DNA from 2 places in the Paenibacillus polygoni genome. Region 2 is predicted to be linked to the other one. Evidence: predicted binding sites of a transcription regulator. Region 2 holds the regulator's gene; the other holds the start of a gene.
The links. Region 2 encodes LexA, which represses DNA repair genes until DNA is damaged. Its sites were predicted from a motif close to CGAACATATGTTCG; they were not measured.

Region 1: the regulator LexA is predicted to act here: its motif matches at 1,657-1,670, upstream of QPK24_RS17065 (YhjD family protein).

Annotation. Positions count from the first base shown of each region.
Region 1 covers NZ_CP127162.1:3,553,116-3,557,487, forward strand. The annotation lists gene QPK24_RS17055 (nucleotide-binding protein) at 297-1,334, shown strand; gene QPK24_RS17060 (hypothetical protein) at 1,331-1,561, shown strand; gene QPK24_RS17065 (YhjD family protein) at 1,856-2,248, shown strand; gene cysK (cysteine synthase A) at 2,372-3,325, shown strand; gene QPK24_RS17075 (ATP-dependent DNA helicase) at 3,473-4,372, opposite strand, start outside.
Region 2 covers NZ_CP127162.1:3,261,880-3,266,251, reverse strand. The annotation lists gene QPK24_RS15635 (MerR family transcriptional regulator) at 227-970, opposite strand; gene QPK24_RS15630 (CPBP family intramembrane glutamic endopeptidase) at 1,060-1,761, shown strand; gene QPK24_RS15625 (hypothetical protein) at 1,933-2,355, shown strand; gene lexA (transcriptional repressor LexA) at 2,483-3,109, opposite strand; gene QPK24_RS15615 (LysM peptidoglycan-binding domain-containing protein) at 3,288-3,659, shown strand; gene QPK24_RS15610 (hypothetical protein) at 4,081-4,372, shown strand, end outside.

The sequences.
Region 1 (4,372 bases), 290 kb from region 2:
TGGGGGCTCCTGCGTTTAGGAACGGCATATTGCTATAAATGTATGGTTTTTTGTCTTTGTTACCATGATGCCAAATTTCCTTTTCATAAGATACAAGGTTTCCTTCATATATTGATCTATGAAATTTGTAGCACATTCTCTTTATGTTCCTGTTGCTTCAGTCGCAGTGAACTAGTACTAATGACTCGTTCTTTGCCATGTGATGTTTTTGGGTTCGTCAAAAAAGGGTAAATGGTATAATATAGAAAAAGATCTAAATATAAACTGAAATCCCGTTAAGCGAGGCGGAGCGGACTATGATGACTAAAAAGCCTAGAGCGTTCATTGGATGTTCTCTTGAAGCGAAGCCTATAGCCGCAGCGGTGCATGAAAACCTTAGATATGCGGCTGAAGTGACTCCTTGGTATACCGGTGTATTTAATCCGGGGAATTATACGATTGAGGATCTCGAAAAAGAAGTACAAAATAATGACTTCGCCATTTTCATTTTTCATCCAGATGACGTCGCGAAAATTCGTGGCAAAGTGGTAGCAACGGTACGGGATAACACCCTGTTCGAGATGGGTCTTTTTATGAGCAAGTTAGGTAGAAAACGCATATTCTTTATATTACCAGAGCATGTGAAGGAACTCGAAGATACATCCCAAGTGGAAGGCATGCGAATGCCATCCGATCTGCTTGGACTCGGGTCCTTACATTATGAAATCCGCTCAGATGGGAAATGGGCCCCCGCCGTGGCAGTGGCCTGTAATAAGATCACAGAAGTTATGGATATGCTAGGCCCATGGACTGACCTTTCGGTTCAAAAGGAAATAAACAAGGTCCGCCAAGAAGAAGATAGTAAACGAATTCAGCTTCTCAAGCTGCTTCGCTTCTTTCGCGAACTGCTGCGCTCCCGTAAGGCTGATGACCAGATGCTTCACCGAATGAGTGATACGCTGAGAACCACATTTGTCTCCCGTCCTCATTTTCTTGTCCGAGGAACTACCGTTCATCGGACCACAGAATCCGGATATCTCCAGCAAGTGGCAGGAAATGTGGGAGAGATTGGACGTAAATACTCACTGGATGTAAACGACGGGAAATCTCCGGATGATCCAAGCCGGATCCTTACCGTAGATGCTTTTAAAGAGAATAAAATCAAGGTCAACTTATATGACGATTATCTTGAGAAAGAATATATGCTGTGCTATCCTGTAGCAAGTAATTATGTATTCACCGTGCATCTTGTGGGACATCTCGAGGCAGGTGACGAATTATTTCAGCAGATTGACCATGATAATCGCCAATTATTCAGTGCTATTCATGACCTGTTAGGAGGAGAAATGGGATGAAACCGATCAGACAAAGGCTCACAAAGAAAAGAGGAGCCCCCAAGGTGCGTCTGAGCGCTGCCCCGGATTCCACCGGACCTGCACCCGAAAGTGACAGAGGCGACCTTTTCAAGAAACCAGATCAGCCTATTACTACGTTAGGGCCGTCACTAAAGGGCAAAGAGCGTCCATACAAGGTCATTTTGGAAAAAGAAGCTCTCTATGACAAACCGCAATATATGGCTTAAGTATGAACCATCTGCATATCATATCTAAACTAGGTTAGGACGGCTCACTTTTCTAATAGGTGATGCTCGTCCTTTTTTCTTATGTATCCAAACCCCAAACGTATATTTCAAGAGGATGCAGCAATAAGTAATCCCTCCCTCTTAAACCACTCGCCCAGGATTTCTCCTAGATTATCCACTTGCCAAAAAGTATAATGCCATCTTATATTGAATAGTATAATATAGGAACATATGTTCTGTAAATTATAAATAACAAATTTTATTTATATTACCGATTGCTAGGAAGTGAAAAGGATGACGGTGCCATCCACCCCTCCCGCTCCCTCTGAAGCGGACCATTTGCTAATCAAAAAGTATCTCATCTACACATTAATTCTAGACGTTCTTGAACAGGATATTGATTCGATAAGGCAAGTTGCTCTGCATATGCCTGAGGTATATATACTGCGTCTTTCCAAGCTTCAATCTGAGGTTACCGTGTCCCTGACGAGCCTTCGTTCAGATATGCGTACCCGCGGAATCCGGGTATATGAAGAGTCGAAACAAAAGGAAGGCATCGAAGCCCTCTACTTATGCAGGGGATATCGGCGGCGCCTGTTTCTTCTATGGACCTTTGCTAAAACAGAGGTAAAAAAAGAAATGAGTGCGTATCTTGGTATAGATCTGTCTGCAGGTTCAGAAAGGTAAAGAGAGAGTTCATTCCGCCTCTTTTATGTCCTTTATGAAGAACTCACTTTATTACATATCATTACACATTATAGAATTTCATGTCATAATAACAGGAACTTGGATCGTAAAGGGGACTATGGCATGAATTCTAAGCAGACAACACCCTCGAAACATAAAAATCGGTTAATTGCTGAGCATGTTACAGATCTTATCGGAGATACACCGGCTGTAAAATTACAGCGTATGCTAGGTTCTGAACATGCTGAAGTTTATGTAAAGCTCGAGTATTTTAACCCCAGCGGAAGTGTAAAAGACCGCGCTGCCTTCAATCTGATCCGACAAGCAGAGCTTGACGGACTGCTGCTTCCTGGCTCAACCATTATTGAACCGACAAGTGGAAATACGGGCATTGGCCTGGCGATGAATGCGGCAGCCAAAGGATACAAAGCCATTCTTGTCATGCCCGATAATATGAGCAAGGAACGCATTCAAATCTTGAGAGCGTATGGCGCAGAGGTCGTACTCACTCCCGCTTCAGAACGGATGCCTGGTGCAATTCGTAAAGCACAGGAGCTAAAAGAAAGCATTCCTCACAGCTTTATTCCGCAGCAATTTGAGAACAGCGCAAACCCTGATGCACACCGGACTACGACTGCACTTGAAATCCTTACCCAAATGGAAGGAAATCTGGATGCCTTTGTGGCCACTTCTGGCACCGGAGGAACGATTACAGGGACAGGTGAGGTTCTGCGCGAACACCTTCCGAGCATAAAAATCTATGCAGTAGAACCCGCAGGTTCTCCCGTTCTATCTGGCGGTAAACCAGGCCCTCATCAGTTAGTTGGAACAAGTCCCGGCTTTATTCCTCCCATCGTAAATACAGACGTCTGGGATGAAATTATCCAGGTGAAGGATGAGGAGGCTCTTCATACGATGCGGCAACTCGCCTCACAAGAAGGGTTACTGGTTGGACCTTCTTCCGGAGCATCGGTGTGGGCGGCTATGCAGATTGCAATACGGCTAGGACCTGGACATAAAGTGCTTTGTATCGCTCCAGATACGGGCGAAAGATATCTAAGTATGGGCATGTTCTAACGTTTCACCTCTGCCTCTGTCTATTCATCACAAAATTTAAAAATAATAAAAGACCTGTTATGATCCGCTTCAAGTCTAACGTTATGACTTGAACTGGGTACAAAACAGGTCTTTTTTAGGTTGATTCTATCTTCTTTTATAATGATACTACAGTGATTCTACTGAGAGCTTAGCTCCAGGGGGCAAGACGGCTTCGACTCGCTCTCTCACATTGGAATTAGCTAGAATTTCTGCATCCAGAATCGCAGCAATCCCTTCATCTGTGGAAGAACGAATGAGTCTGCCGAGTCCTTGGCGCAGACGAAGCAGCATGTACGGCAGATCTACTTCTTCATATGCTGAATCAGCAGCTTCCCGTTTAGCCATAAATACAGGATCCTCCGGCGGGTAAGGAAGTGACCAAATGATAACATTGGAGAGCGAAGGTCCAGGTACATCTAGTCCTTCCCATAGACTAGCCGCACAAAGTACACTTTCCTCCGTATTCTGGAATTCCGCAATCAAGCTGCTGATCTCCCGGTCTCCTTCATAAAGCATCTTATAGGATGCAAAGTAAGGATGATGAGAAGCTGCTTTTTTAAATTCACGAAGTTCATTCATCGTTTTAAACAACAATAAAGCTCGTCCATCGGTACGCTTGATTAGTTTGGCAGCCATCGCGAGTTTCTTCGCTGCAGCAACTTCCATTCGCATATCTCCTTCTCCAAGGAGTTCACTTGGGGCAATCAGTTTCATCTGCTTCTCGTAATCGTATGGTGAGTTTACAGAGAAAGATAAATAATCACTGATCCCAAGGCTGCTGGCTACATAATCAAACGATCCATCGACCGAAAGGGTTGCTGAAGAAAATACGATCGGCATTTGGAGTCCAAATACTCGTTCCTCTAATACTTCTTTGACTGTTTGCGGCATAATGGCAAGTGTGGCTGCCCCGTCCTCACTTTCTTCTGCCCAGCAAATATAATGAGCCGGGTCGCGGAACAGATGAAGTGCCGTTTGAATCATTTCCAAATGCTCTTCGACAATACGCAGTTTATATTCATCTAG
Region 2 (4,372 bases):
ATATCGAATAAACGTATATAGAATAACATTTAAAAAGCCCTTTGATGTTTTGGGTTATACACAGAACGCAAGTACATCAATGTGAACGCGATCAATGTTTGACACTGTACTAAAACTTGAAACCCTTGGTGCCTCTAAGCGTCAAGGGATTTTTTTGGAGAAATGTCTATTGCCATTAGTGCCCACAGAATGACCCCAAAGTTCTGTAGTCTTTATATTTTTTCTGTCATTTCTGTTCCTTCTCTTTTTCTAGAGCACAAGCAATGCAGTTCTCTACAAAGTTCAATACTTCTTCAGATACGGGATATAAACCTGACTCTAATGCAGGCAGCTTCCTGACTTCCCAAAACTTCTCCATCAATTTTTCGTCTCCATTAAAGGTTTCGTGTGACAAATTTATTAACTCGCAGGCAATATCATAACCTTCATCAGATTCAGGTGGGATAGATTGCTGTATACACCGCTCAATTCGGCGTAGTAAAGAAATATACTGCTGAGTAGTTTCGTTGTTACTACTTAGATTGGGGAGAGCACTTTGTAGAAATTCACTTTCGTCATCGTTAAAGTAATTGACCCATTGTTTAGATATAGGCTGTACGTTATGGGCTAGATGAGAAACCTGGTCCCAGGAAAGTGTTCCTTCTAGATCGATCATGTTGATTATGGAAGCGGTGTTAGAAATGCTGCTTTGAAGAGAAGTGAGCTGCTCTTGTAGATAATTATGATGTGCGACTAGAATATGGCGAAAAGAGAGTTTGTTTATTACATTTTGAATGTCTGCTAGTGGTAGTGACAACGATTTAAGAAGAGTTATTTTTTCGAGAGTGAATAGATCTCCTTCTGAATAATGACGACGCCCATTATCTTCCCTATAACTTGGTGTCAAGAGACCGATTTGATCGTAATAACGCAGTGTCCTTACGGAGATGTTCCGCAGTTTGGATACTTGTCCTGTAGTCCATCTATGCATGTTTCTATTTCCTCCTCAAAAAAGCTTGCAGGTAACGTAACGTCACCTAATATCATTGAATTATATCATAGAGGATTGAGGGGTTAAGAATGATTAGAACAGAAATATGGAAGAATACGGAACTGTGGACATGGCGTGAGCTAGCTGCTTTACTTGCTCTTGAATTTGTATTCGTAATGATTGTTATTAAATACGCATTACAGGCATTGTATGAGAAATGGTTAGAGAACACACTTTATTCAGGAACACTTACAGGGCTTACTATTGCGATTACGCTTTTGCTAGGATTGTATTTAATTTCTTTACGACCGAAAAAGTTGACGTGGGCGGATGTAGGAGTGAAAGGATTTCCTGCTAAAGATTGTTGGAGAATCGTGCTCTGGTTATTAGTCCTCATTGTATCCAGTGTAACGGCAGTTTATCTCACGAGCTTTTTTGGAAATACGGTGGACAACAGCAAAACAGAGAGTCTGCAGCAAAATGTCACTATATTTACTTTGATCATAGGTATTGCTTCAGCTGGGATCGTGTCACCAATCTATGAAGAGATATTTTACCGTGGTTTTATATATCAGTGGCTGCGGACTCGTATAAGTATGAGATGGGCGATTGTGATTAGTTCGCTAATCTTTACACTTGCACATTTTCCCACGTTGAATGCCATGCCGGTGAATTTTATTAGTGGAATTGTGTTCGCATGGGCCTACGAACGCACGGGATCGGTCGTGCCTGGTATGATTGTTCATGGAATGTTTAATACAATAGCGGTATTGTTAACAGCAATGGGTTAGAAACATAATTATTTTACGTTGAATACTGATGAATTTATGTATTACGGAATTTATTGGACGAATTAGAATGTTTTTAATAATTGGATACAAGCCAAAATTCCTTGTTATTATTTGAGTACATTTCCTACACATATAAAGGACCGGATGAATTTTAATGTAAAGGGGAATAAAATGGCAATTTTACGAGATATATTTAGCAATGGTACCTATGTTGAATTTAATTTTGTTAAGTGTATTCCAGGTAAATTTGAAGGTTGTCAGCTGAATTTTAAGTATTATCTAAATCATGAAAAAGTACATGACTTCATTTTTGGTTGGACAAATCTCACTATTGAAAATTACATTGAAGTAACAGCGGCTTTTCCGCTGGATATGTTAAATGACTTTATACTAAATAATTTATACATGTCTTTTGAGAATCACCTTTATGGATTGGAGTGGGAAAAGCGGAAAGAGAAAGATACATATCGATTACGATTATATGATTCCAGGATAGCCTGCCAACTGAATGTAACAGATACTGAAGTAAGGAAGTTTGGAAATGAATTAAGAATGGAATGGGAAAAAGGACTTATCAATGATGAGGTAAGTTGATCCTAATGATTAGTAGTGGAGTAAAACGAGAAAAGCAGAGATCTGCGTTATAAGATCTCTGCTTAAGAATATAAGTGCAGTAATTCATTTATATTTAACTATAAAAAACCAAAAAATAAAAAATCAATTAATGAAAATCACGGAAGAGACCAATAACTTTACCTAGTATCGTTACTTTTGTAAGCCGGAGAGGTTCATATGTAGGATTCTCAGGCTGAAGACGAACATGATCTTTTTCTTTGTAGAAAGTCTTCACTGTAGCTTCATCATCTTCCGTCATTGCTACGACAATCTCACCATTGTTAGCCGTTTGCTGCTGACGAACAATGACATAATCCCCATTGACAATACCCGCTTCGATCATACTATCGCCTACTACATTCAACATAAATACTTTCTCTTCTCCAACATATTGCATAGGGAGAGGGAAATAGTCTTCGATATTCTCTGTTGCAGTAATAGGAATACCTGCAGTTACCTTACCAACGACAGGAACTCTGACAACCGTCTGAGCAAACTGGCTTGTCTCATCTAACTCATCATGACTTAACAGCTCGATTGCACGAGGTTTCGTAGGGTCTCTGCGAATTAAACCTTTCTTCTCCAAACGATCCAAGTGTCCGTGAACAGTGGAGCTGGACGCGAGTCCGACAGCTTCACCAATCTCTCTTACGGACGGTGGATATCCTTTTAATCGAACTTCATTTCGTATAAACTCCAAGATTGCTAATTGCCTGCTGGACACCTTCGACATACCGTATCAACTCCACTTTATAACGTTTGGGAAAATTATAGCATAGAACCTCCGTTCGTACAAACGTTAGTTCTAAAATAGAACGAACAATTGTTCTAAAAAGTTATTGTCCAAAACACATGTTCGTGTTATAGTGATCAATATAGAAATGAGAACAAACGTTTGGAGGACGGTTTATATGCTTAAATACAGTACATACAATAGTATCTATAGCAATACTGAAGGAGCTCAGGATCATACTTTGTTTGGTAAGTTATTTCATCAAATGATGGATAATAATAGACGTTTTTTGGTTCGCCTTGTTATTATTCTTAGTGTTTCTTTTTTGTGTCTAACTGGGTTTATGACGGTGCTTACGAGCGCAAGTGAAATTGTTTCCTATCAAGAGTTTGTTGTATCTACAGGGGATTCCTTATGGTCGATTGCTTTAGATCATAAACCGTATCACATGGATACGAGAGAATATATAGATCGAATCAAACAGCTGAATGTGATGGAAACAAGTGATATTCAAACAGGGCAAGTATTAAGTTTACCTCATGTAGAGTAGGGGAAATGCTTTATATACTTTGAGCGTTTCTGAATGTTATCAGTTAAGTTATCTGAATGTTATCTGCTAATTAATGCAGTTCACTTTCATATACAGTTCATTTTATGCTATTTATATCATTTTTTTATGGACGACCGGCAAGGGCGCAATTCACAATTGTGTCCTTTTTTTGTTGTTTACATAACGAGGTTCAGCCATACAGGTATATACCTTGACAACCCTTTATTTACATGGCAAAGTTAAGTAGATTGTGCTTTTTTAAGGGGAGCAATTTAGAGGAAGGATGATAGTTTCCTTTATACTAAACTCATATTATTCCCGTGATAAAAGTATAGGTTTAATCATAGTTATGAGTGGAAAGTTAGTATATAACTACCATGATAGAATAACTGCAATGTACAGATTTTAAAGGGGGATTTTCATGGCAAGTTCATTTGAAAGAGCAGTCAAAAGGAATCAACAGAAAGTAAATAAGAACCGCAAAAAAAAGGGACAACCCGTCCTTGGTTCCGGAGTAGAAAATGAAGATATTTTCAAAGGAAGAGCCTTTATCTTTCCTTTCGTACTCGTCGTACTTGCTTTTATGTTCCTAACACTCAGCGGTGTTACAAAAGACGGTGTGTCTGGTTTTGATTGGTTTGTATTTGTCCTTTATATTGGACTTGCACTAATGTACTTCTTACGCCGTCCTTATCTTAAAGTAGGGAAAAAAC